Regions from separate parts of the Sinorhizobium sp. FG01 genome, predicted to be linked through region 3. Evidence: riboswitches for the same ligand, from Rfam matches in the RefSeq annotation. Region 3 holds a riboswitch; each other region holds the start of a gene.
The links. A riboswitch is a leader RNA that binds a small molecule or an ion and turns the genes downstream of it on or off. The one in region 3 is predicted to bind cobalamin.

Region 1 (5,721 bases), 130 kb from region 3:
GCAGCAATTCTTCGCCTTGATGCGTCGTACCTTCGATATTGCGCATCTTCTCTATCTGGAAGCGGAACCGACGGCCGAGGGTCTCAAGGTCTGCCGCCTGCATCACACCTTCGGCGCCTATGCCGAGGAGCTCTATCTGTCGCGCGGTCTTCACCGGATCGACCCTATCCTTCGGCTTGCTCTCGGAGGCGTAAGGCCTGTGGAATGGGCACCCGCACGCCGCCGCTTTCCCGAATGCGAGCCGCTCTTCGAGGCTGCAGAGGACCTCGGCCTGTCCACGGAAGGGGTCGCCCTGCCGCTGCCTTCGCCGGCCGGCCGCATGGCGCTGCTGGCGATCAGCGCCAACATGTCGCCGACGGAATGGTCCGAATATCGCCGCTGCCATCTGCGTGACTTCCAGCTGGCAGCCAATCTCTTTCATGCCTCGATGCTCGAGCGGACGATGGCAGATACGATCGACGAGCGCGATCCGCGCTTGACCAGCCGCGAAACCGAGGTCCTGACCTGGTCGGCAGCCGGCAAGAGCTATTGGGAAATCGCGACGATCCTCGGCATTTCCGAACGCACGGTCCGCTTCTTCATGAGCAATGCACGCCGCAAGCTCAATGTCGTGTCGAACACGCAAGCGGTTGCGCAGGCAGTCCGCCATGCGTTGATCCCCACCATCTGACGGGGGAATTTACCATCGGAGCTCGCTCCCGGCGCCGGATGCCCCACAAATTTTGTGGGAAAAATCGTTGGATTAAACTGTCACTACCGACAGTTACATGTGTCGCCCGAGCCTGACAGCATCGCTCCATCGCGCAAACACGATGGAGCGAAAGATGATCAGGATAGTGAACGGAAACGCTCGCGGAAAACATCCGCAGGCCATCGACGAGATGTTCCGGCTGCGCAAGCGCGTCTTCCACGACTTCTTGAAATGGGACGTCAGGACCGAGGGCGATTGGGAAATCGACCACTACGACAAGGCCAATCCGCTCTATGTGATGTCCTATTCGCCGGAAACCGGGAAGCTGCGTGGCTCGCTCAGGCTCCTGCCGACGCTGGGGCCGAACATGCTGGATGATACATTCCCGGTGCTGCTCGGCGGCAACCCGGAAATCCGGAGCGCTTCGGTCTGGGAATCGAGCCGCTTCTGCATCGACCCGGATATTTCCCAGGACCGGTCTTCGAACCAGGTGACGGTCGCCGCCGCCGAACTGATGTGCGGCGTCGGCGAACTTGGCCTTGCCTCCGGCATCAGCCACATCGTCACCGTCACAGACGTCTTCCTTGAGCGGATGTTCCGCCGCATGGGGTGCCCCGGAGAACGGATTGCCGAGCCGCACAGGATCGGCAATGTCTACGCGGTCGCGGTCGCCTGGGAAGTGTCGAGAAGCCTGCTTCGACAGATGAAGGCCGTTGCCCTCATCGAAGGCACGGTGCTCGAACGGCCCATGTCGCTCGAAACTGCAAGGGCGGCCTAATCATGGCCGGGCCGTTCAGGCGGCCCGGCCCTTCCTGTCTCGGAACACGTATTAACGCAAACGCCGTCTTGTCGTTGCGCCCTCACCCTAACGTCGTATGATGTGACTACAGGCGCCCCTGTCCCGCGATCAGCGGAGCGAAATGCAGGAAAGACGAGTGTCAGTGTCCCGATCCACTGCGTCCTTGAGGATGATGCACCTTGCGGCCGCTCTGCTGCCCCTCGCCTTGGCTATGCCTGGGCAGGCATCGGCCACCGACGTCTGCGCGCGCCTCAGCGCCCGCCTCGCAGAGCTGCCGGCGGCGTTCACGACAAACGCCAATCTGCGCGATTTCACCGGCGCGGTTTCGCGGCAGAACATCGAACTTCGCCGCGCCAGGAACGAAAGGCGGCGCATGGAATGCAGCGACGAGTCCGTCGTCTACATCGAAAGCGAAAATGCGGCTGCCTGTGCCGAGCTTGACGATGCGATTGCGCGCATGGAGGACAATCTCCACACGCTCAAGGCCCAACGCCGGCACCTGATTTCGAAGGGCAATGAGGACATGCGCCGGCGGATCCTCGCCGCCATGGAATTGAACGACTGCTCGGGGGACGCCGCTCCGAACTGGGACGAGACGGTTCCGGATGAATTCGGCACCGAAGAGGCGCGCGCTCATCGCAACATCCTCGAAAGCTTCCCGCCGGACGGCGAGGACTATCCGTTGCTGTTCGATGGTCCGACCGACGATTTCACATTCATGGAGAACGGCGCGGCAGGCGGCTTCAGGACCATGTGCGTGCGGACCTGCGACGGAGCATTTTTCCCGATTTCGTCGAACGCCACGCCGGCCGACTTCGGACGCGACGCCGAGCTTTGCCGGGCACGATGCCCCGGCGCCGATACGGAACTCTATTATCACGTCCTCGCCACCGAGGAGAGCGAGCAGATGGTTTCGGCGTCCACGGGAAGGCCGTACAGGGAACTCCCCAACGCCTTCGCCTATCGTGTGCGCGACGTCGGTTCTCCCGGCATCTGCGGCTGCCAGATTCCGAAGATCACGACGGATCAGAACAAAAGCACCACCTCGGGAACCAAGCTTTCGGTGGTCAGCCCTTCCGTCGTGACGATCGAGGGGCCGTCTGCACCAGCCTTCGGACCAGCGGGGGCAAAGCCCGTGGAAGAGCGCCCCTATGATCCGAAGAGCAGCAAGGTCCGCGTTGTCGGTCCTGCCTTCCTGCCACAGGAAGAGAGCGCGATCGATCTCAAGAACCCTCGGGGATCGCGTTACCAGCCGCTGCAGAACGAGTGACACCTTCCCTTTGGGCGGTCGTTACGAGGCTGTCGCGGACGCCCCATCCTTCGTCGAAAACGAGGTCCTCGAGCGGCAAGCGTTGCCGCCAGCCCTTCACCGCCAATTCCGGCTGCTGGTAGAGGCGATCGACATAGCCAAGGCACAGCCAGGCGACGATTTCGATGTGCTCCGGAATTCCGAGGATATCTTTGACCTCGTTCTCGTGGAAAATGCTGACCCAACCGACGCCGACGCCTTCGGACCGCGCCGCGAGCCAAAGATTCTGCACCGCGCAAACCGTCGAATACACGTCCATTTGCGAATTGTGCGTGCGGCCGAGCACGACGGCGCCGCCGCGGGTCCGGTCGCAGGTCACGCAAATGCCGAGCGGCGCCTTGCGTATGCCCTCGAGCTTGAGTGACCGGTATTTCGCCTGCGCCTCGCCCGAAAACATTCCGGCTGCCTCCTCATTGGCGCGCTGGAAAGCCTGCCAGACCCTCTCCCGCGTCTCGATTCGCCGTACGAGCACGAAGTTCCACGGCTGCATGAAGCCGACGGACGGGGCACGATGCGCCGCTTCGAGCAGGCGGGCGATCAGCGGTTCGGGCAGCGGTTCGGGCAGGAACTCGTCGCGCACGTCGCGGCGCGTCTCGATGGCACGATAGACGGCGGCGCGCTCGTCCGGCGAAAAGGCACCGGCCGCCGCAAGGCAGCCGTTCGGGTCAGGCAGCATCGTTCGATCCCCAACAATGCGCAACCTCCCGCCGTCCGCGCGGGGCCGGTCTATCTCGCCAGGCCGGTCTTCTGACTTCGGATCACTCGGCTGCGCCACCTTCCCAGATCGCATCAGGAACCAGTGGCAAAGCTCTGAAAATACTCAGAACTCTTTTGGCGCAGACGTCACCGTCACAGCGTTGGGCACGTGCCGGAATTCTACCGGCTTCCCGATTCTCCCGCAGCAAGCGGGCACCTGACGGCCGCATATGGGCACAGCCGCCGGCGAAACGCAAGGCGGGGGCGCCGCGTCCTGCTCAAGCCGGCCGATAACGCACGAAGGCGAAGGCATCGCCGTTGGGCGACCAGTTCGGAACGTTCATCGTCCCCTGCCCGCCGAAGAGTTCGAAGAGGACACGCGCATTGCTGCCTTCCGGATCCATCAGCCGAAGCCGCACATCGAGATCGCGCGGATGGTCGAAGACCTCGCCGTCATAGGACAGCACCAGCAGATGCCTGCCGTCCGGCGACGGGTGCGGGAACCAGTCACCATAAGGGCTGTCGGTGATGCGCTGGACATCGCTGCCGTCCGGCCTCACCCGCCAGATCTGCATGCGGCCGGTGCGGCTCGAATTGAAATAGATCCACGCACCGTCCGGCGACCAGTCCGGGCCGTCGTTGCGGCCCTCGCCATGCGTCAGGCGCCGCTCCTCTCCGCCATCGACCGAAATCGTGTAGATGTCGAAGATCTGGTCGCGGATCCCGCAATAGGTCAAGGTTTTCCCATCCGGGGACCAGCCGTGCCAATAGGACGGCAGGTTGCGCGTCACCAGTCGCGGCGTGCCGCCCTCGGCCGGCAGCAGATAGATCGCCGACTTGCCGAATTCGGTCTTGTCGCTGATCGCCAGCGTTTTCCCGTCCGGCGAAATGCCGTGATCGTTGTTGCATTGCCCGGCAAAGCCCGTGTCGATTTCCACGGGCTCGGAACCGTCAAAGGCAAGCCGATAGAGCCTGCCGTCGCCGTTGATGATCAGTGATTTGCCGTCCGGCGACCAGTTCGGCGCCTCGACCAGCCGCTCCGTCTGCCAGACGACTTGCGTCTCGCCGGTGGCAATATCGAAAATCTCCACCGAACTGCGCATGATCTACCCTCGGTCGCGGAAACGGTTGGTGATCGGATAGCGCCGGTCCCGGCCGAAATTCTTCTTGGTGATCTTGACCCCGGGAGCCGACTGCCGCCGCTTGTATTCGGCGATGTAGAGCAGGTGTTCGATCCGATGCACCGTGGCCTCGTCATGCCCGCGGGCGACGATTTCCTCGGTACTCAGTTCCTTCTCCACCAGGCACTCGAGAATGTCGTCGAGGACCGGATAGGGCGGCAGCGAGTCCTGGTCGGTCTGGTTGGGCCGCAGTTCGGCCGAGGGCGCCTTGTCGATGATGTTCAGCGGGATGACCTCGCCGGAGGGGCCGAGTGCTCCGGGCGGCACAGCGCCATTGCGCCAGCGCGACAGTGCATAGACCTGCATCTTGTAAAGGTCCTTGATCGGGTTAAAGCCGCCGTTCATGTCGCCGTAGAGCGTCGCGTAGCCGACCGACATTTCCGATTTGTTGCCGGTGGTCACCACCATCGAGCCGAACTTGTTGGAGATCGCCATCAGGATCGTGCCGCGCGTGCGGCTCTGCAGGTTCTCCTCGGTGATCCCGGATTCGGTCCCCTCGAACGTGTCGGCGAGAGCATTGAGAAAGCCTTCGACGGGCTCCTCGATCGCAACGACGTCATAATGGCAGCCGAGCGCCTTGGCACAGGCCTCGGCGTCCTTCAGCGATTCCCGCGACGTATAGCGATAGGGCAGCATGATCGTGCGAACCCGCTCCTCGCCGAGCGCGTCCACGGCGAGCGCCGCGCAGATCGCCGAGTCGATGCCGCCCGACAGGCCGAGGACGACGTTCTTGAAGCCGTTCTTGTTGACGTAGTCGCGCAGCCCCAACATGCAGGCGCGATAGTCCGCCTCCTCGCATTCCGGCAGGCGAGACCGGAGTCCGTTGTGTGAGACCCAGCCGTCGTCACCCCTCGTCCATTCGGAGATCGCGAGCGCCTCCTCGAACTGGCTCATCTGGAAGGCGAGCGAGCGATCGGCATTGAAGCCGAAGCTCGCGCCGTCGAAGACCAGTTCGTCCTGCCCGCCGAGCTGATTGGCATAGATCATCGGCAAGCCGGTCTCTATCACCTGCTTCAGCACGATCTGGTGACGGACATCAACTTTA
Region 2 (5,721 bases), on a different contig from region 3:
CAGAGCGGTCATGGAGGCGGCTGCCGCGATCGAATGGCTGGCGGCCTCCATTCCGGAGGTCGCCTGTTCGGTCGCGACCTCTGACGCACATTTCCAATCGCCAGACGCTTTCTGGTCGAAGCCGGCAAACCTCGAGACCTGCCTGGCCTATCAGGACCGTTTCGCGTCCGGCATGGACGATAAGATTCGAGCGGCGCACCTGGTCGCCTTCTACAGCCATCAGCTGAGCCTTGCGGCGGGCGCGATCTATCTTGTGAGCGGCCTTGTTCCGGTGGTCGCGGGCCTGCGTTTCGAAACCTATTTGCGTGCCCGCGACGGGAGGTCGCTTGTGGCCGGCCGCTTTCATTTCCTCGTCGACCTTCCGCGGAGCGAGAGTGAGATCGAGCCGGACGAGCCGACTCGACGCTTTCACGATGCCTTCGTTGCGCATCTGAAGCCGGTGATCGCGCTGCTGAAACGCCGCTGCGGCCTGTCAGCGCGCGCGCAATGGCGGTTGGCCGCGGACAGTCTCGCCGGCGCTTTCCTGGAGATCGGGCGGCGGCGGCAACGGGAGGACAGGGCGACGGGGCAGGCGCTGGCGATCGTCAAAAAGGCCCACTCGCCGCTTGCCTCGCGGCAGCTTCACTACGAAAAGATCGAAGCGGCCTCCGGCAGTGGGGGAGAGCTTCGCTCCAGGACCTACCGGATCCGCGGCGGCTGTTGCCTTTTCTATCGTGCCGAGGGCGGCAGCTTCTGCGACACCTGCGTGCTGCTCGAGCCCGAGCTTCGACGAGAGATGCTGCGGGCCCACCTGCTCGATAGCAAATGAGACCCTTGCCTTCTCCCCGCGTGCTGCCCGCAGGCGGGGAGAGGACAAGCGGCGAAGGCGCGGGGGCCGGTTAGTGCGCCCGGAGAAACCGGTCGTTGATGAAACCGGAGACGATGCCGAGCACCAGCCAGAAGGCGAGCGTCGTCGCAAGCGCGGCGACGGCGAACTCGGCGCCGAGCACAGCCGGCACGTTGCTGGAAATGTCGAGCGGCTGCGGCGCACCATAAAGATGGGGAGCGGCGACTAGGACGAGACCCGCGAGCTTGGCGACGATTTCCGGGCGGAGTGCCAGCAGATAGAGTCCCACGGCCGAGAGTAGCACCGTCGCCCCCCACCAGAGCTGCCGGTCGCCAAGCTCGGCCGCCGGAAAGCCCGGCAGTTCCGGCGGCAGGCCTACGGCCGGAAGCAGGTGCACGGCGAGCCAGCCGAAGGCGCCCCAGAGCGCGCCATTGGCAAGCGTGATCGGGTAGCCGATCATCAGGCTGATGCCTGCAAGCAGCAACGAGAAGCCGGCGCCGGTGACCAGATTGGCGGCAAGCGTGCCGGAAAAGCGGCTCATGCCGAACATGATGCCGCCTTCCTCGTGTTCTTCGCCCTCATGGGCATAGGCGGGGGTGACCGGCGAAAGTGCTGCGAGCATCTCGCCTAACATCTGGGATCCTTTCAGCGACGAATGCTGCTGATGATCCGTGGCCGGCTGCTCGCCGGCGGGCTGCCCGGTTGCAGCCGGCGCTTCGCCCTCGAATTCTTCCGCATGCAGGATAAGCGGCGTGACCCGCAATTCCTGGGCGCCGGTCATGAAGACGCCGGCGATCAGCCCGGCCACGACCGCGGCCAGAAGTGTCTTGACGATCATTGTCGATTTTCCTCAGCGGGCGTGGCCGCCTTGCGGTAAGCCGGCCCGATTCCATCGACGCAAGCCGGCGCTTGAAGGCGCGGGCGCGTGCCAGACGCACGACGCGCGCTCCGAGCACCGGAGGGTCGATTGTTGTATCGTTTGGTGTGGAACGCGGCAGGCGCTCCATGACTTCGCTTAGTGGCAGGGGAAGCCGTAGGAATGGCGCGTGTCGTGTGCCGTGTCGTGCAGCACGGCCGAATTCGCCAGGCCGGCACCGAAAACGAGGAAGCCACCGATCATGAGGGCGATGATGCCCGCGGTCAGACGGTCGCTGAGGGAGAGCGGAATGCTCGAAACTGTAGACGTAGCCATGACAACCTCCGTGATGGCAATGGGATATTCCCCTTGGGCACTATGCCCGTATCGCTTGGCAGGTTTCCTGGCTCGCAGCGTCAGGTGCCCAGGCTAGCCTAGTCACCAAGGATTTGCCTCGCCTTCCCAGAACCGAACCGCCCTCTCGCGGCTGTTCCAGTGGCTTCTTCCGGATTGCTCCGGAACGGCAAATTCACGCTGCTCTACAGTCGCGGGGTCGGCAGTGATTGAGATGCCCAGCTTGGGTCCATCCGTCACATTCCCGTTTACTCCCGAAACACGTTCGCATTCCGGGAACCAACCGATCAGCGATGATTAGGTGTGGCCGCCAATGATGTCAATCGCGCCGCGGTGGAAAGTGGAGGAGAGGGTTGCGCGCATTTCGCGTTGCCCGCCACATGGGGAACAACTCCTGATGACTATATCGCATTGGTCGGTTATCTCTTGGGCAGCGCGTGCGGCCGCAGGCCGCACGATCGACCCGGGGTCCGTGCGATGCTTGCCCTTGTTCCTGCCCTGTCCTTTGCCGCCGTCATCGGATCCGGACTTATGGCCGGGCTCTTCTTCGTCTTTTCCGTCTGCATCATGCAGGCGCTGCGGCGATTGCCGGCGGAGCAGGGCGTTGCTGCCATGAACGCGATCAACGTCGTGATCCAGAATCCGTTGTTCTTCGCCGCCTTCATGGGCACGGCGCTGCTCGGCGTGATCCTCATAGCTGCCGCTTTCATCTGGGGCGGGGAGGGGAGCTATCTCCTGGCGGCGGGCGGACTCGTCTACCTCGCCGGCACATTCGCGGTGACGATGGTCTTTAACGTTCCGCTCAACAACGCGCTGGCGAATGCCACTTCGGTCGAGGCCGCCACCGAAGTCTGGCAGCAGCGCTACTTGACCGATTGGGTCTGGTGGAACCATGTCCGCACGATCGCTTCGATAGCTTCGCTCGCCCTTTTCACGCTTGGCTTTCAACGCGGCTGAAGCCTAGGAAAGAGGACGATGAAACTGGGGAGGATCCAATGGCAGTCCGACGCATCGTGCCCAATCTTCAAGTATCCGATCCGCAACGCGCGCGCAGTTTCTATACGGATCTGCTTGGCCTCAACGTGGTGATGGATCACGGCTGGCTGGTCACCTTTGCGGCGGAAGGCGGATCGGCAATGCCGCAGGTCAGCTTTGCCATTGAAGGCGGATCGGGAACGCCGGTGCCGGCGCTCTCGATCGAGGTGGACGATGTCGACGAAGTCTATCGGCGCGCGAAGGCGGCCGGCATCGAAATCGTCTATGACATCACTGACGAACCCTGGGGTGTGCGACGCTCTTCGTGCGCGATCCGTTCGGCAACGTAGTCAATATTCTGACGCATTGATCGGGGGACGGCCCCCGCTCAATGGATCAGACGGTCGTCAGAGCGTTCGCGACGTCGGCGACGAGGTCGTCCGGGTGCTCGATGCCGATCGACAGGCGGATAGTCGATTCGAGCACGCCGATCCGGCGCCGCACCTCGATCGGCACGCCCGAATGAGTCATCGCCGCCGGGTGGCTCGCAAGCGATTCCGTGCCCCCGAGGCTGACGGCGAGCTTGAAGATCTGCAGGGCGTTCAAGAAACGGAAGGCTGCCTCCTGGCCGCCGGCGATGTCGAAGGAGAAGGTCGAGCCGGCGCCGGTGCATTGCGCGGCAAAGGTCCGCCCGACCGGCGAGGCTTCGTCGTGGAAGGGCAGATAGTGGATCCCTTCGACCTTCGGGTGGTCGCGCAGGAACTCGGCGACGATCCGGGCATTCTCGTTCGCCTTCTCCATCCGGACCGACAGCGTTTCGAGCGACCGGCCGAGCATCCAGCAGGAATGCGGGTCGAGCTGCGTGCCGATCGAGCCGCGCAGCGCCTTCACCTGTTTGATCAGCGCCTTCGAGCCGAGCACGGCGCCGGCGATCAGGTCGGAGTGGCCGCCGACATACTTGGTGAGCGAATAGAGCGACAGGTCCGCGCCGTGGTCGATCGGGTGCTGGAAGACCGGGCCGAGCAGGGTGTTGTCGCAGGCGACGATCGGCCTTTGCCCCTGTCTTTCGCCGATCTTTTCGGCAATGCGGCGGATCATCGCGACGTCGACGAGGCTGTTGGTGGGATTGGCCGGCGTTTCGACGAGGACCGCGGCGACCCGGCCCCTGCTCATGGCCTCCTCGGCGGCGGCGCTGACGGCCGCTTCATCGACGCCGTCGGCAAAGCCGACTGCGTGGATGCCGAGATTGAGAAAGGTCTTGGCGAGCAGCGTCTCGGTGCCGCCGTATAGCGGCTGTGAATGCAGGATTGCGTCGCCGGGCCGCACGAAGGCAAGCAGGGTCGTGGCGATTGCCGACATGCCGGAGGAGAAGAGCGCGCCGGCCTCGGCGCGTTCGTATATGGCAAGCCGATCCTCGACGATCTCGCTGTTCGGGTGATTGAAACGGGAATAGACGAGCCCGGCACCGACGCCCGCCGGCGGTTCGCGCCGTCCCGAGACGAAATCGAAGAAGTCGCGGCCTTCCTCGGCGGAGTGGAACACGAAGGTGGAAGTCAGGAACACCGGGGGCTTGACGGCGCCTTCCGAGAGCTCGGGATCGTAACCGTAGTTCAGCATCAGCGTCTCGGGATGCAGTTTGTGGTTGCCGATATGGGTCTTCGACGGATGCGGCGCGGTCATGGTTTCTCTCCCTGGGCGCTAGCGGACTCCACTATCCGCCAATTTATATCAAACGCCCGGGCTGATCCTTGCTATTTGCGATCACTTCGTTTTGATGAGCGCAAGTTTTTGCCGAGGTTACAGCAAGATGACGCAGAAAATTGCCGACGAGATGGATCGCCGCATCCTGAAGGAACTGGTCGCCGATGCCCGGATCACCAACAACGAACTGGCCGAGCGCGTCGGCCTTTCTGCGTCTCCCTGCCTCAGGCGGATCAGGCGTCTGGAGGAAACCGGCGTCATCCGCGGCTATACGGCGCTCGTCGATCCGGTCATCGAAGGCTGGACGATGACGGCGATCGCCACGGTCCGCCTCAGCCGCCAGCACGAGGACGAGATCGTCATGTTCGAAGAGGCGATCCGCGACTGGGACGAGGTGCTCGAATGCCACCTCGTCACCGGCTCGCGCGACTACGTGCTGAAGGTGATGAGTTCCGGCCTCGATCACTATGAGCGCTTCATCAAGGAGAAGATCGCCCGGCTGAAATGCGTCGCCTCGATCGAGACGAGCTTCGTGATGAACACGATCAAGGAAAGGAGGATCTAGCGCGTGACTGCCGCTCATCGTCGGGTTGTGCCGATTGACTGTGCGGGAGCGGAAGGCGACATTGCCGCAATGCGTCGCTTGGCTATCGGGCGACAAAGTGACAATGCCGCAGCGTGGAGGCCCGCCATGGAACACCTTCAACAGACGGACCTGTCGACGGCGACGCGGCCTGCCCCGCGCTATCTGGCAAACCTCTTGCGGTCCTTTTCGACGAGCGGCCTGCTTGTCGGCGTGATCTTTTTCGCGGTCTCGTTGACCCCGAGCCTCATTCCTCATCCCTATCTGATTCAGGCGGTGATTTCCGGCGCTTCGCTCGCCGCCGGCTACGCAATCGGGACATTCCTGCGCTGGCTCTGGTCCTTTTTCGAACTGCCCGAGCCAACGACGCGGCGGGCGCGCACGCTGAAGATCGCTGCCGCCATCGTCTGCATAGCGGCAGCTGCC
Region 3 (5,721 bases):
AGACGCAGCCGTCGCGGATCGCCGCCCGCCGCTTCGTAATATTCGTCGACCAGCGCTTCGAGATCCTTGAGCGGTCCGTAGGACTCGGCGCGTGTCAGAGGCGGCGTCAGGTGATCGATGATCACCGCGCTGGTGCGGCGTTTCGCTTGCGTCCCCTCGCCCGGGTCGTTGACGATAAAGGGATAGAGATGCGGCGTCGGGCCGAAGATCGCCTCTGGGTAGCAGGTCTCGGAAAGCGCCAGCGCCTTGCCCGGCAGCCATTCGAGATTGCCGTGCTTGCCCATATGGATGATCGCGTCAGCGCCGAAGGTTTGGCGCAGATAGGCATAGAAGGCGATATAGCCGTGCGGCGGCACGAGATCCGGCGCGTGATAGGTTTCCTTCGGATCGATGTTGTAACCGCGCGCCGGCTGGATACCGACGATGACCTCGCCGAACCGGGCAAGCGGCAGGGTGAAGGCGCCGTCGAGGAAGAAAGGATCGGCCTCCGGCGTCCCCCAGCGCACGCCCACTTCCGCCTGAATCTTTTCCGGAAGAGAGGAGAAGAAGTCCTTGTAGTGATTCAAGGAAATGGTTTCGCGAATTTCCCGGCCGCGGCTTGCGGCATTCGTCGGTCCGGCCATCAGGAAGCGGATCAGCGCCTCGCCGCCTTCGGGCAGATCGCCAGTCGAATAACCTTCCGCCGCCATCGCCTTCAGCACCTCGACAGTGCCGGCGGGTGTATCGAGGCCGACGCCGTTGCCGAGACGTCCGTCCCGGTTCGGGTAGTTCGCCATGACGATTGCGACGCGCCGCGCCTGCGGCTTCGCGCGCCGCAACCTTGCCCAATTACCGGCGAGCCGGGCGGCGAAGCGCACGCGGCCGGCAAGCGGCTCATGGCCGACGATGTTTGCCTCGACAAGCGGGTCGTAGACCGATGCCGCCTTGAAGGAGACGGCGCGCGAAAGGATCCGTCCGTCCACCTCCGGCAGCGCGACATTCATACCGAGGTCGCGCGCCATCAGCCCTTGCGGCGAGGCTTCCCAGGCTTCGCGGGAGGAGCCTGAAAAAATCACCTGCAGCACCGGCGCGCCGGTGGATTCCAGCACCGTCGGCTGCCGGTCGGCGCCGGGCGCCGAGACGGCAAAGCCGGTGGCATTCATCACCACGTCCGGCGCCGCCTCGGCAAAGATCGCTTCGAGAGTACCGACCGACACCTGATCCTTGAGGCTCGACACAAAGACCGGAAGCGGGCGCATGCCCTCCTCGGTCAGCGCCTCGATCAGGGCCTCGACCGGCTTGGTCTCGCCGCTCTGCACGAGGGCACGGTAGAAGCAGATGGCAACTGTGGGACGAGCTTCCTTCTTCCCTTCGGAAGTCTGCGCTCCCCCGACATCGCCGGCGATACGCACCCACTCGTCAACCCCGATCACGCCCCTGCCCGGCCACCAGATGCCGGCTTTCAGCAGCGGCCGCGCCGGTTGCGGCTTTTCGGCGCCATCGATCAGCGCCTCGGCATAGTCGAGGAACAGGCCGGCATTGTCCGCGCCGCCTTCGTTGAAATAGGCCCAGAGACGCTCACGGTCTTCCGCTGCAACGGTCGAGAAAGGGTCGAGACCCGGGTCCGGCTTGTCGTCCCCCGGCAGCACCGCAATCTTGAACTTGCCCGCCACCGCCGCGGCATAGAGCGCCTCCAGCACGTAGCGAAAATAGCTGGCGCCGCCGAGCGGCCGGACGACGATCAGCTTCGCATGTCGCGCGGTACGTTCGACGTAGGTGTCGACCGACATCGGATGCATGAGGTTCATGAGGCTGGCGATGCGCAGGCTATTCCCGCTCGCGCGCCGGCGATGCGCGGCGGCAATCGACGCAAGCTCGGTATCGGCCGCCGACAGGAACAGGATATCGGCCGGGCTTTGCCCGAGATCGATCGCTTCGTCGCCGTCGGCGATCGTGCCTTTCTGGGCTAGGAGGAGATGCATTGTTGCTTCCCGCTGGGCTCGTGAAGAGACCCCTCCCCAGCCCCTCCCCACAATGGGGAGGGGTTAGGTCGTGCCACACGCACTCTTTCCCCGAGTATCAGCCGTTCGTGCCATAACGCCGCCCCCCTTTGGGAACGAAAGCGCCGCCGCAAATGCCAGCCGAGCCCCTCCCCCTTGTGGGGAGGGGTTGGGGAGGGGCTCTTCTCACACGCGCTCAAAACAACCTCACGCCAGCGCCGAAATCGCCGCGCGCACGGCCGCCTCGTCCATGTCGTGCAGGCCGATGACGACGAGGCGCGTGTCGCGCGTCTCGCCGGGTGCCCAGGCACGGTCGTAATATTGATCGACCCGGCTGCCGACCGCCTGGATCAACAGACGCATTGGCTTGCCGGGTACGTCGGCAAAGCCCTTGAGGCGTAAAACGTCGTGCTCGGCGATGACGGCCTTGAGCCGGTCGATGAAGGCCGCCGGTTCGGCAATCGGGCCAAGTTCGACGACGAAGCTGTCGAATTCGTCGTGATCATGTTCCTCGCCGGCCTCATGCTCCATCTCGTGATGCGATTTGCGGTCGGCGATCTCGTCTTCCGTGCCGACGCCAAGCCCGAGCAGGATCGCGGCTGCCACCTCGCCGTTCTTGGCCTCGATCATCGCCGGCTTGCGGCTGATGCGCGAGGCGACTTCGTCACGCACGGACTTGAGGCCCGCAGCATCGATGAGATCGGTCTTGTTCAGAACGATGAGGTCGGCGGCGGTGAGTTGGTCCTCGAAGAGCTCTTCCAGCGGGCTCTCATGGTCAAGGTTGTCGTCATTGACGCGCAGCGCATCGACCTTGTCGTGATCGTCGGCAAAACGGCCGGCGGCAACGGCGGCGCTGTCGACGACGGTCACGACGCCATCGACCGTCACTTCGCTGCGGATGTCGGGCCAGTTGAAAGCGGCGACCAGCGGTTGCGGCAGCGCAAGGCCGGAGGTCTCGATGACAATATGATCCGGGCGGTTCTCTCGCTCGAGCAGCTTGGTCATGGTCGGAATGAAGTCGTCGGCGACGGTGCAGCAGATGCAGCCATTGGTGAGCTCGATGATGTCCTCTTCCGAGCAGGCTTCAGCGCCGCAGCCCTTCAGCACGTCGCCGTCGACGCCGAGATCGCCGAACTCGTTGATGATCAATGCGATCCGCTTGCCCTCGGCGTTCTGCAGCAGGTTGCGGATCATCGTCGTCTTGCCGGCGCCGAGGAAGCCGGTGATGACCGTGGCGGGGATCTTGCCCGACTGGGCCTTTGCAAGTGTCATGAATCAACCCTTCATTTTCAGCGGCAACCCAGCCGCGACGAAATAGACTTCGGCGGACTTCTCCGCGACGATTTGATGGAGGCGGCCGGCATGGTCGCGGAAGTCTCGCGCCATGCGGTTCTCCGGCACGATGCCGAGACCGACCTCATTGGAGACGATGATGACGCGCGCCTGCATGGCAGGCAGCAAGCCGGCAAGTGCCGCAAACTCGGCCGGCATGTCGCGCTCTTCCATCATCAGGTTCGTCACCCACAGCGTGAGGCAGTCGACAAGAATTACGCGCTCCGGTGCATCCAGTCGACGAAGCAGGCCGGAGAGATCGAGCGGTTCCTCGTGCGTTGCCCAGCCCTTGCCCTGCCGCGCGGCCTGGTGGCGGGCGATACGATCGCGCATTTCCTCGTCATAGGCGCGGCCGGTCGCAACATAGTGCATCCCGAGCCCCGAGGCTTCGGCGAGCTTCTCCGCGAAACTGGATTTCCCGGAGCGCGCGCCGCCGAGCACGAAGACCGGACCGGCATTGGAGAATGTCATCCGACCAGATCCCATGCGAGGAAACTGGTGGGGACAAAGCAACGATAGCAAGCGGACGCGTGACGGGCACGCGCGAAAGACGATAAATAAGCCACGACAACCTCCGTGCTGGCATTGGGGAGGACTCCCCCGGGCGATGCCCTGATGGACGGCAGGTCTCCTGGCTCTCGGCGTCACGGGCAAGCGCTGCGCACGCGGTGCCCAGCGCTATTGGGCCCGAACGGGTCCGCCTCGCCTTCCCGGCGTCTGCTGGCTCGTGAAGGCGGACGATTCGTAGAAAGAGAGGCGTCCAGCCCGGCTGCTCACGATGCCACGCCAGTGGCTTTTCCGGCGTGCCTCCAATTCCGCGACAACTGCCCCATGCAGTTTCACCGGAAGAGGTGCGGCATGCCCGATGGCGAACCCTGACCGTTCTACAGTCGCGGGGTCGGCTGCGATAAGGGCGCCCGGTGTGGGTCCGCCCGTCACATTCCCATTTACTCTCCCGCGCCGCTTCGGTGCGGGGGAACCATCCAATGCGTTAATTATGAAGCGGATGCGTCAAAGTCAATCGACGGTCTGCGACGCGAGGTCGGCAAGTTGCGGCAGCGCGAGGTGCGTCGCCAACTCGGCGCCTTTCTCCTAATCCGAACGGGTAGGCAGACGCCCGTCCCAAGCGCGTGATAAAACGGGCATTCGAACCCGAGGCGGCTCCGATGCTTCGCCACGATGTTCGATTATGTCCACGGCACTGAATTTGTCAGTTCAGCCTGGAGGGGGTGCGATGGCATATCTGCGTCGTGCCGCATTTGTCGCGCTGAGTGTCGCGCTTTACGGCTCCATGCCAAGCAAGGCCGCCGAACCGATTGGTCAGGCGATCCGGATCAAGACTGAGGTCAGCGGAGCGAGCGGACCACTGGTCGTCACGGACCCGGTGCACCGCGACGAGCGGATTCGGACATCCAGATCCGGCCTTGGCCAGTTCGTCTTCCGAGATGGAAGCAAGCTTGCCGTCGGTGCCGGCTCGTCGGTCGTCATCGACAAATTCGTCTTCGACGACTCGAGATCGGTGCAGAAGCTGACCGTCGCGGCGGCGAAGGGAACGTTTCGCTGGATCAGCGGCAACTCGGGGCACTCGGCCTACCAGATCCTGACACCGGCCGGAACCATCGGCGTTCGAGGCACGGTCTTCGACTTTTACGTCGGCGGAGACGGCACGACGGCAGTGGTGCTCCTGAGCGGCGCTGCCGAATTTTGCGGCCGAGGCGGCTGTCAACAGCTGACGCGGCGCTGCGACTGCGTGGTCGCCCGTCCCAATGGCGATATGACCGATACGCGACGGGTCGACCGAAGCATCCTCAGGACACTCGGCAACCAGCAGGCCTTGCCGTTCCTCTCCGGCAGGCAGCAGCTGTCGCCCGGATGGAGCGGCACCGGCTGCGGCCTTTCAGCTGAGATCCAGATCCGTCCAGATCGGGTCCGGCCGCTCGTCGCACCGCCACCCGAACCGGCTCCGCCTGTCGAGACGCCGCCCCAACCCAAGCCACCCAAACCCGACAAGCCTCACAAACCCGACAAGCCTCACAAACCCGACAAGCCTCACAAACCGGACAAGCCCCAAAAACCAGAAAAGCCGGGCAAGCCGGACAAACACGACAAGAGCTGGCACGATAAACCGAACAAGTTCGACAGGTCGGACAGGCCGCGCAACCGTGATTACTCGCACGAGCGGAGCAAGGACCGTTCGTTCGGACGACGGTGACTGTAATTGAAGTGCCGGAAAAGCGGCGCCTTTTGCATCAGTCGGCGAAGCACCTATTCGCCAGCCGCATCCTTCGCCGTCGGCTCACCAATGAAATGTTCGCCGCGCCGCGAAATCCGCCGATAGAACTCCGACAAGCCGGGCGTCAGCGCGGACGCCTTGAGCTTTGCCACGCCCAGCATGCGCCGGCTCTCGGGG
Region 4 (5,721 bases), on a different contig from region 3:
GCTTTACGATCTGGAAAACAACACCGAGCTCGATCCGGCCGTCTCGGTGCTCACGAGCAGCGGCAGCAGCGTCGGCATCAGCGCCGACACGCTCTATACCTTGTCGCAGCTCAGGATGGGCGGATAGCGCCGCCTCAATCAATCCTGCCGCAGCACCTTGTCCGGGTTCATGATTCCGGCCGGATCGAAGGCATGCTTGATCCGCCGCATTAGCTCGATCTCGATCGGCGCGCGGATGGCCGCAAGTTCGTCGCGCTTCAACTGGCCGATGCCGTGTTCGGCCGAGATCGATCCGTTATATTTCAGCACAATGGCGTGAACGATCGCGTTCACTTCGTGCCAGCGGGCCAGAAAGGCCTCGCGGTCCGCGCCGACCGGCTGGGTAATGTTGTAGTGGATGTTGCCGTCGCCCATATGGCCGAAGGCGCAGATGCGTGCGTTGGGGATTGCCGTGATGACCGCCGCATCCGCTTCCGCCATGAAGGCGGGAATGCTCGACACCGGTACCGACACGTCATGCTTGATCGAGCCGCCCTCGGGTTTCTGCGCCGGAGACATGCTCTCGCGCATGTGCCACAGCGCCTTTCGCTGCGCTTCGCTCTGGGCGATGACGGCATTCTCGATGAGACCCTCCTCTGCACCTGCTTCGAGCAGGCTTTGCACCATCTGCTCCGAACTCTCGGCCGAGTCGGAGGTGGAGATATCGATCAGCGCATACCAGGGATGACTTGTTTCCATCGGGTCGCGAACGCCCGGTATGTGGCGGGTGGTGAACTCGATGCCGAGCCTCGGCATCAGTTCGAAGCCGGTCAAGGCGGGACCGCAGAGGCTCGATGCCCGCTCGAAGAGTCCGATCGCGTCTTCGACGCTTGCGAGCCCGGCAAAGGCGACCTGATGGCCGCGCGGCTTCGGGAAGAGCCTTAGGACGGCGCCGGTGATGACCCCGAGCGTCCCTTCGGCGCCGATGAACAGATCGCGTAGGTCGTAGCCGGTATTGTCCTTCTTGAGGCGTCGGAGACCGTCCCAGATTTCGCCGGTCGGGAGCACGACTTCCAGCCCCATGCAGAGCTGTCGCATGTTGCCATAGGCAAGCACGGCGGTGCCGCCGGCATTGGTGGAAAGATTGCCGCCGATCCGCGCCGATCCTTCGGAGCCAAGCGACAGCGGAAACAGCCGGTCGACGTCGTCCGCCGCCTTCTGAATGTCTGCGAGAATGCAGCCGGCGTCGGCGACGATCACATTGCCGACCGGGTCGATGTCGCGGATGCGGTTCAGCCGCTCAAGGGAAAGCACCACATCGGCCTTTCCCTCGCGCGGGATCTGGCCGGCCACGTGGCCGGTGTTTCCGCCCTGGGGCACGATCGCCGTCTGGCTCTGGCTGGCGAGCCGCAGGATGCGCGAGACTTCATCGACCGAGGCGGGCTTCAGCACGAGCGGTGTCGTGCCGCGGTAAAGCCCGCGCGATTCGACGAGATAGGGCGCCGTCTCCGCCGGTCCGGTCAGCGCATGGCCGGGGCCGACGATGTCGGTGAACGAGGCGATCAGTTCGGGAGAAGGGATTGCTGTGCTCATGACCTGCCTGCGATTTATATTGCCGAAACAGCCGGACCACACAGGTCTCGCGCTTCCGGTCAGATCCTCGGGGCTGCGGCCCGTTCGAGCCGGTCGATGATCGCTTCGCCAAGGCCTTCGCCCGGGATCGGCCCGAAAGCGATGGTTCGAGCGCCGCTCGCATCTGCCTTTTTCATATAGTCGAAAAGATTGGCGGCCGCTTCCCTGAGATTGCCCGTTGGGCTGAGGTCGAGGACGATCGCCGCGCTGCCTTCGCCAGGCAGCGCCTTGCCGCCGAAGCGGATCAGCGCCTCTCCCGTGTGGACGTCCGTCGCATTGAGCCGCACCGCGGCACCCGGCGCATAATGCGAGGCGAGCATGCCGGGAGCTTCGATCGTCGCGCCGGCCGCTTCCGGCCGCTCAACGGGAAGGCCGGCGAGCGCCTCGATCTCGGCCGCATCGAGACCCCCCGGCCGAAGCAGCCGCAGCCGGCCGTCTTCGACCTTGATGATCGTCGATTCGAGGCCGATTTCCGCCGGGCCGGCATCGAGGATCAGCTTCAGCTTCGCACCGAGATCCGCCTCCACATGGGCCGCGCTGGTCGGACTGATCTTGCCCGACGTATTGGCGCTCGGCGCCGCCAGCGGGCGCCCAAAATGTGAGATCACCCGCCGGGAAAAACCTTCAGGCATGCGGATCCCGAGCGTGTCGAGGCCGGCCGAGGCAAGCGCGTGCACGGTGCTTTCGGGTCGCTGAGTGAGAATCAGCGTCAGCGGCCCCGGCCAGAAGGCTTCCGCGAGGCGTCGGGAGATGGGGTCGAATATCACATGCGCTTCGGCCATTCCCATGTCCGAGACGTGGCAGATCAGCGGATTGAAACGCGGCCGGCCCTTCATCTCGTAGATGCGGCTGATCGCATCGGCACTCGTTGCGTCTGCTGCAAGGCCGTAGACGGTTTCCGTCGGGATCGCCACGGGCTCACCTTCGGAAAGCACCGCGCAGGCCGTTTCGATCGCCCGATCCGGTTCGCTGCGCGTATCGATGATTTCGGCCATGGCGGTTCTGGTCCTTTCCGTCGCTTCCTTAACGGAGGAGGAGGGAAAACAGAACGATTTTCTTTGTCGTTGACCGGCGTCAGAGGCTGCGAATGATCCGCCGCAGCGCTTCGTCGCGTGCGCCGAGCATCAGGACGTTCTTGAGCGCCACCTTCGGGTCCTGCGTCCGGAAGATCAGGCCGTTGCCCCGAACATTTCGATCGAGGACCATCCGCCCCTCTTCGGTGCCGGGTTGAATGGCCACGGCGAAATACATGCGCGAGTAGCTTGTCTGTATGCGTTCGAAGAAGTGCGCCTCGTCGCCGAGGTCGGAGAAGAAGTTGGCAAAGTAGAACGCCCAGGTGACGTCTCGCGATCGAGCGAGATGAGTCCGCGCCGCGGTGACATGGCAATAGCCGAGGTGGGGACTGTCGGCGAGGGTCCTGTGGAAGATCATCTTCGGGAACTGGATCGAGGCATGAAAGCCGTTGATCCGCCTGTGTGTCGTCTCTCCCGCCGCCTGTAATCTCTGTCCGGTTCTCTCTGCCACTTCCTCATGCGTCATGTAGCGGCGCTGTTCGGGCAACCACGGCCGGCGCCGCTCGATTCGGCCCGTGCGCAGGAACTCTGTATGGCCGCCCGCCGTTTTCGGCGCCGGCGCCTGCGGTTTGCCTGAGGCGTCGTAATATCTGATTTTTGCCATCGACCTCTGCGTCACTTGTCGCTGAACGGACTGAACCGTCAGCGAACGCTAAATCACTATGGTTAATAGAGTATTTCGGGCGCCCGCGCATCGCTTTATGTCGCAAAATGGCCCGTGATCTTCGCGGCCTGGATGCCGCTGCAAAAAAAAGCGCCATTTGCCGAAAAATGTATCTATCACATTGTTTATTATAGAAGATGTCACAGGACTTCCAACGCGCGCGCATCGAAAATCTTTGTCGTCTTTCTGGAATGGAATGTCGCGCACCGGCAATTGCCGAGCCTGTCTGGCCGCTTAGATTCGAATTGCTCAAGGTGCCGCTTCTTCGCAGGGAGGGGCGGAGAATTGGGAAGCCGGTCAAATCCCGGCGCTGCCCCCGCAACGGTGGTGGAGTGAACCCCCGGCATAAGGCCACTGGACAATCGTCCGGGAAGGCGCCGGGCAGGGCCCTCGGGCCGCTCCAGAGCCCGGAAACCAGCCTTGAGGAAAACGACCGTAACTGGTTGCGGCGGGCAGCCGGATCGGAGCCAAGGCGCACGGCATCTCTCCGGCGCGGTTCCTGTCCTGCCTGCCCGAAACAGGGCTAACGAGGACATGGGCATGGACATCCAGAACGAAATGCTGCGCAAGCTGAAGACCCGCCGCGAGGGCTACAGCCTCGATCGGGCCTTCTACATCGACCCGGACTATTACCGTCAGGACCTGGAGAATATCTGGTACAAAGACTGGCTATTCGTCGGCCACGACTGCGAAATCCCGCGTCCCGGCAATTACTTCACGCTGCAGGTCGGCGACTATCCGATCGTCATCGTGCGCGATCGCCAGGGGGCGGTCCGAGCGCTGCACAATTCCTGCCGCCACCGCGGCTCGCGCGTTTGCACCCAGCACAAGGGATCCTCGGCCAAGCTCGTTTGTCCCTATCACCAGTGGACCTACGAACTCGATGGCAGGCTGCTCTTCGCCCGGCAGATGCCGGAGGATTTCGATCCGGCCCAGCACAGCCTGAAGCCGGTCAATTGCGAAACGGTCGGCGGCTATATCTTCATCAGCCTTGCCGAGCGGCCCATGGATTTCCAGCCCTTCCGCGACACGGTTGCAGCCTATCTCGCGCCGCATCGCCTCGGCGAAACCAAGGTCGCCTATGAAAGCACCATCGTCGAGAAGGGCAATTGGAAGCTCGTCTGGGAGAACAACCGCGAGTGCTACCATTGCGCCGCCAACCATCCGGAACTCTGCCGGACCTATCCCGAGGCTCCGACTGTGACGGGCGTCCAGGGCGCCATGGACGATCCGGAAATCGGTGCCCATTGGGAGAGATGCGAGGCGGCGGGGCTGCCGAGCGCCTTCAAGATCGGGCCGACCGGCCAGTTCCGCATGACGAGGATGCCGCTGATCAACGGGGCGGAGAGCTATACGATGTCCGGCGAGAAGGCGGTCCGCAAGCAGCTTTCCGGCGACATAAGCGCGAACCGCATCGGCACGCTGCTGCTCTTCCATTACCCGACGACGTGGAACCACATCCTCGGCGACCATGCGATCACCTTCCGCGTGCTGCCGCTCGGGCCGGAACTGACGCAGGTCACGACGAAATGGCTCGTCAGCAAGGATGCGGTCGAAGGGGTCGACTATACCCTCGAAGACCTCACCCATGTCTGGACCGAGACCAACGACCAGGACCGGCAGATCGTCGAGGAAAACGCCTTCGGCATCCGCTCGCCGGCCTATGAGCCGGGTCCCTATTCGGCCGAACACGAGGGCGGGGTCATGCAGTTCGTCGACTGGTATTCGCGCTTCATGCAGGATCGCCTGCAGGGCAGCGCCGCTCCTCTGTCGCGGGTGGCATGACGATGGAAATGGCACGCTCCTTTCACCACTTCGACGAACTGCAGCCCTGGAAAGATCGCCAGTTCCTGCTCGAATGCATCTCCGCGGTCGGCGAGACCGCGGACGTGATGACCTTCACCTTCCGGTCCGACAGGCCGGCCTGGTTCCGCTACCTGCCCGGGCAGTTCGTGACGCTGGAACTCCCCGTCGGCGAGGAACCGGTGATGCGCACCTATACGCTATCGTCCTCGCCGTCCCGCCCGCTTTCCGTTGCGGTCACGGCCAAGGCGCAGTCGAACAGCATCGGCACGCGCTGGATGTTCGACAATCTCAGGCCTGGCATGACGTTGAAGGCGCTGGGGCCGCTCGGCGATTTCAGCTTCGTGCGCCATCCGGGCGAAAAATATCTGTTCGTCTCGGCAGGCTCCGGCATCACGCCGATGATGTCGATGACGCGCTGGATGGCGGATTGCGCGCCGGACACGGATGTGACCTTCATTTCCTGTGCCCGGCAGCCGGAGGATCTGCTGTTCAAGCCGGAGCTGGAGATCCTCGCCCGCCAGATGCCGCGTCTCAATCTCGGCTTCCTGGTGGAAGGACACGAAGCGC

Region 1: it holds a riboswitch for cobalamin, as region 3 does, so the genes downstream of both, bluB (5,6-dimethylbenzimidazole synthase) here and cobU (bifunctional adenosylcobinamide kinase/adenosylcobinamide-phosphate guanylyltransferase) in region 3, are expected to answer to the same signal.
Region 2: it holds a riboswitch for cobalamin, as region 3 does, so the genes downstream of both, CO656_RS07165 (CbtB-domain containing protein) here and cobU (bifunctional adenosylcobinamide kinase/adenosylcobinamide-phosphate guanylyltransferase) in region 3, are expected to answer to the same signal.
Region 4: it holds a riboswitch for cobalamin, as region 3 does, so the genes downstream of both, CO656_RS15255 (aromatic ring-hydroxylating dioxygenase subunit alpha) here and cobU (bifunctional adenosylcobinamide kinase/adenosylcobinamide-phosphate guanylyltransferase) in region 3, are expected to answer to the same signal.

What each region holds. Positions count from the first base shown of each region.
Region 1 covers NZ_NWTB01000003.1:278,293-284,013, forward strand. Annotated here, with positions in the region: gene CO656_RS04020 (LuxR family transcriptional regulator) at 1-670, shown strand, start outside; gene CO656_RS04025 (acyl-homoserine-lactone synthase) at 825-1,469, shown strand; gene CO656_RS04030 (DUF2865 domain-containing protein) at 1,612-2,760, shown strand; gene bluB (5,6-dimethylbenzimidazole synthase) at 2,714-3,475, opposite strand; cobalamin riboswitch at 3,519-3,731, opposite strand; gene CO656_RS04040 (TolB family protein) at 3,774-4,598, opposite strand; gene CO656_RS04045 (NAD+ synthase) at 4,602-5,721, opposite strand, start outside.
Region 2 covers NZ_NWTB01000004.1:351,147-356,867, forward strand. Annotated here, with positions in the region: gene CO656_RS07155 (ferric iron reductase) at 1-808, shown strand, start outside; gene CO656_RS07160 (CbtA family protein) at 879-1,664, opposite strand; gene CO656_RS07165 (CbtB-domain containing protein) at 1,842-2,018, opposite strand; cobalamin riboswitch at 2,058-2,335, opposite strand; gene CO656_RS07170 (anthrone oxygenase family protein) at 2,514-2,993, shown strand; partial or broken gene CO656_RS07175 (glyoxalase superfamily protein) at 3,032-3,381, shown strand; gene CO656_RS07180 (cystathionine gamma-synthase family protein) at 3,408-4,691, opposite strand; gene CO656_RS07185 (Lrp/AsnC family transcriptional regulator) at 4,819-5,277, shown strand; gene CO656_RS07190 (alpha/beta-hydrolase family protein) at 5,404-5,721, shown strand, end outside.
Region 3 covers NZ_NWTB01000003.1:409,164-414,884, forward strand. Annotated here, with positions in the region: gene cobN (cobaltochelatase subunit CobN) at 1-1,961, opposite strand, end outside; gene cobW (cobalamin biosynthesis protein CobW) at 2,187-3,251, opposite strand; gene cobU (bifunctional adenosylcobinamide kinase/adenosylcobinamide-phosphate guanylyltransferase) at 3,255-3,782, opposite strand; cobalamin riboswitch at 3,915-4,310, opposite strand; gene CO656_RS04685 (FecR domain-containing protein) at 4,546-5,523, shown strand; gene CO656_RS04690 (adenylate/guanylate cyclase domain-containing protein) at 5,577-5,721, opposite strand, start outside.
Region 4 covers NZ_NWTB01000008.1:175,873-181,593, reverse strand. Annotated here, with positions in the region: gene CO656_RS15275 (DUF1217 domain-containing protein) at 1-127, shown strand, start outside; gene CO656_RS15270 (FAD-binding oxidoreductase) at 139-1,572, opposite strand; gene CO656_RS15265 (L-threonylcarbamoyladenylate synthase) at 1,632-2,606, opposite strand; gene CO656_RS15260 (DUF6656 family protein) at 2,686-3,288, opposite strand; cobalamin riboswitch at 3,584-3,786, shown strand; gene CO656_RS15255 (aromatic ring-hydroxylating dioxygenase subunit alpha) at 3,889-5,133, shown strand; gene CO656_RS15250 (hybrid-cluster NAD(P)-dependent oxidoreductase) at 5,130-5,721, shown strand, end outside.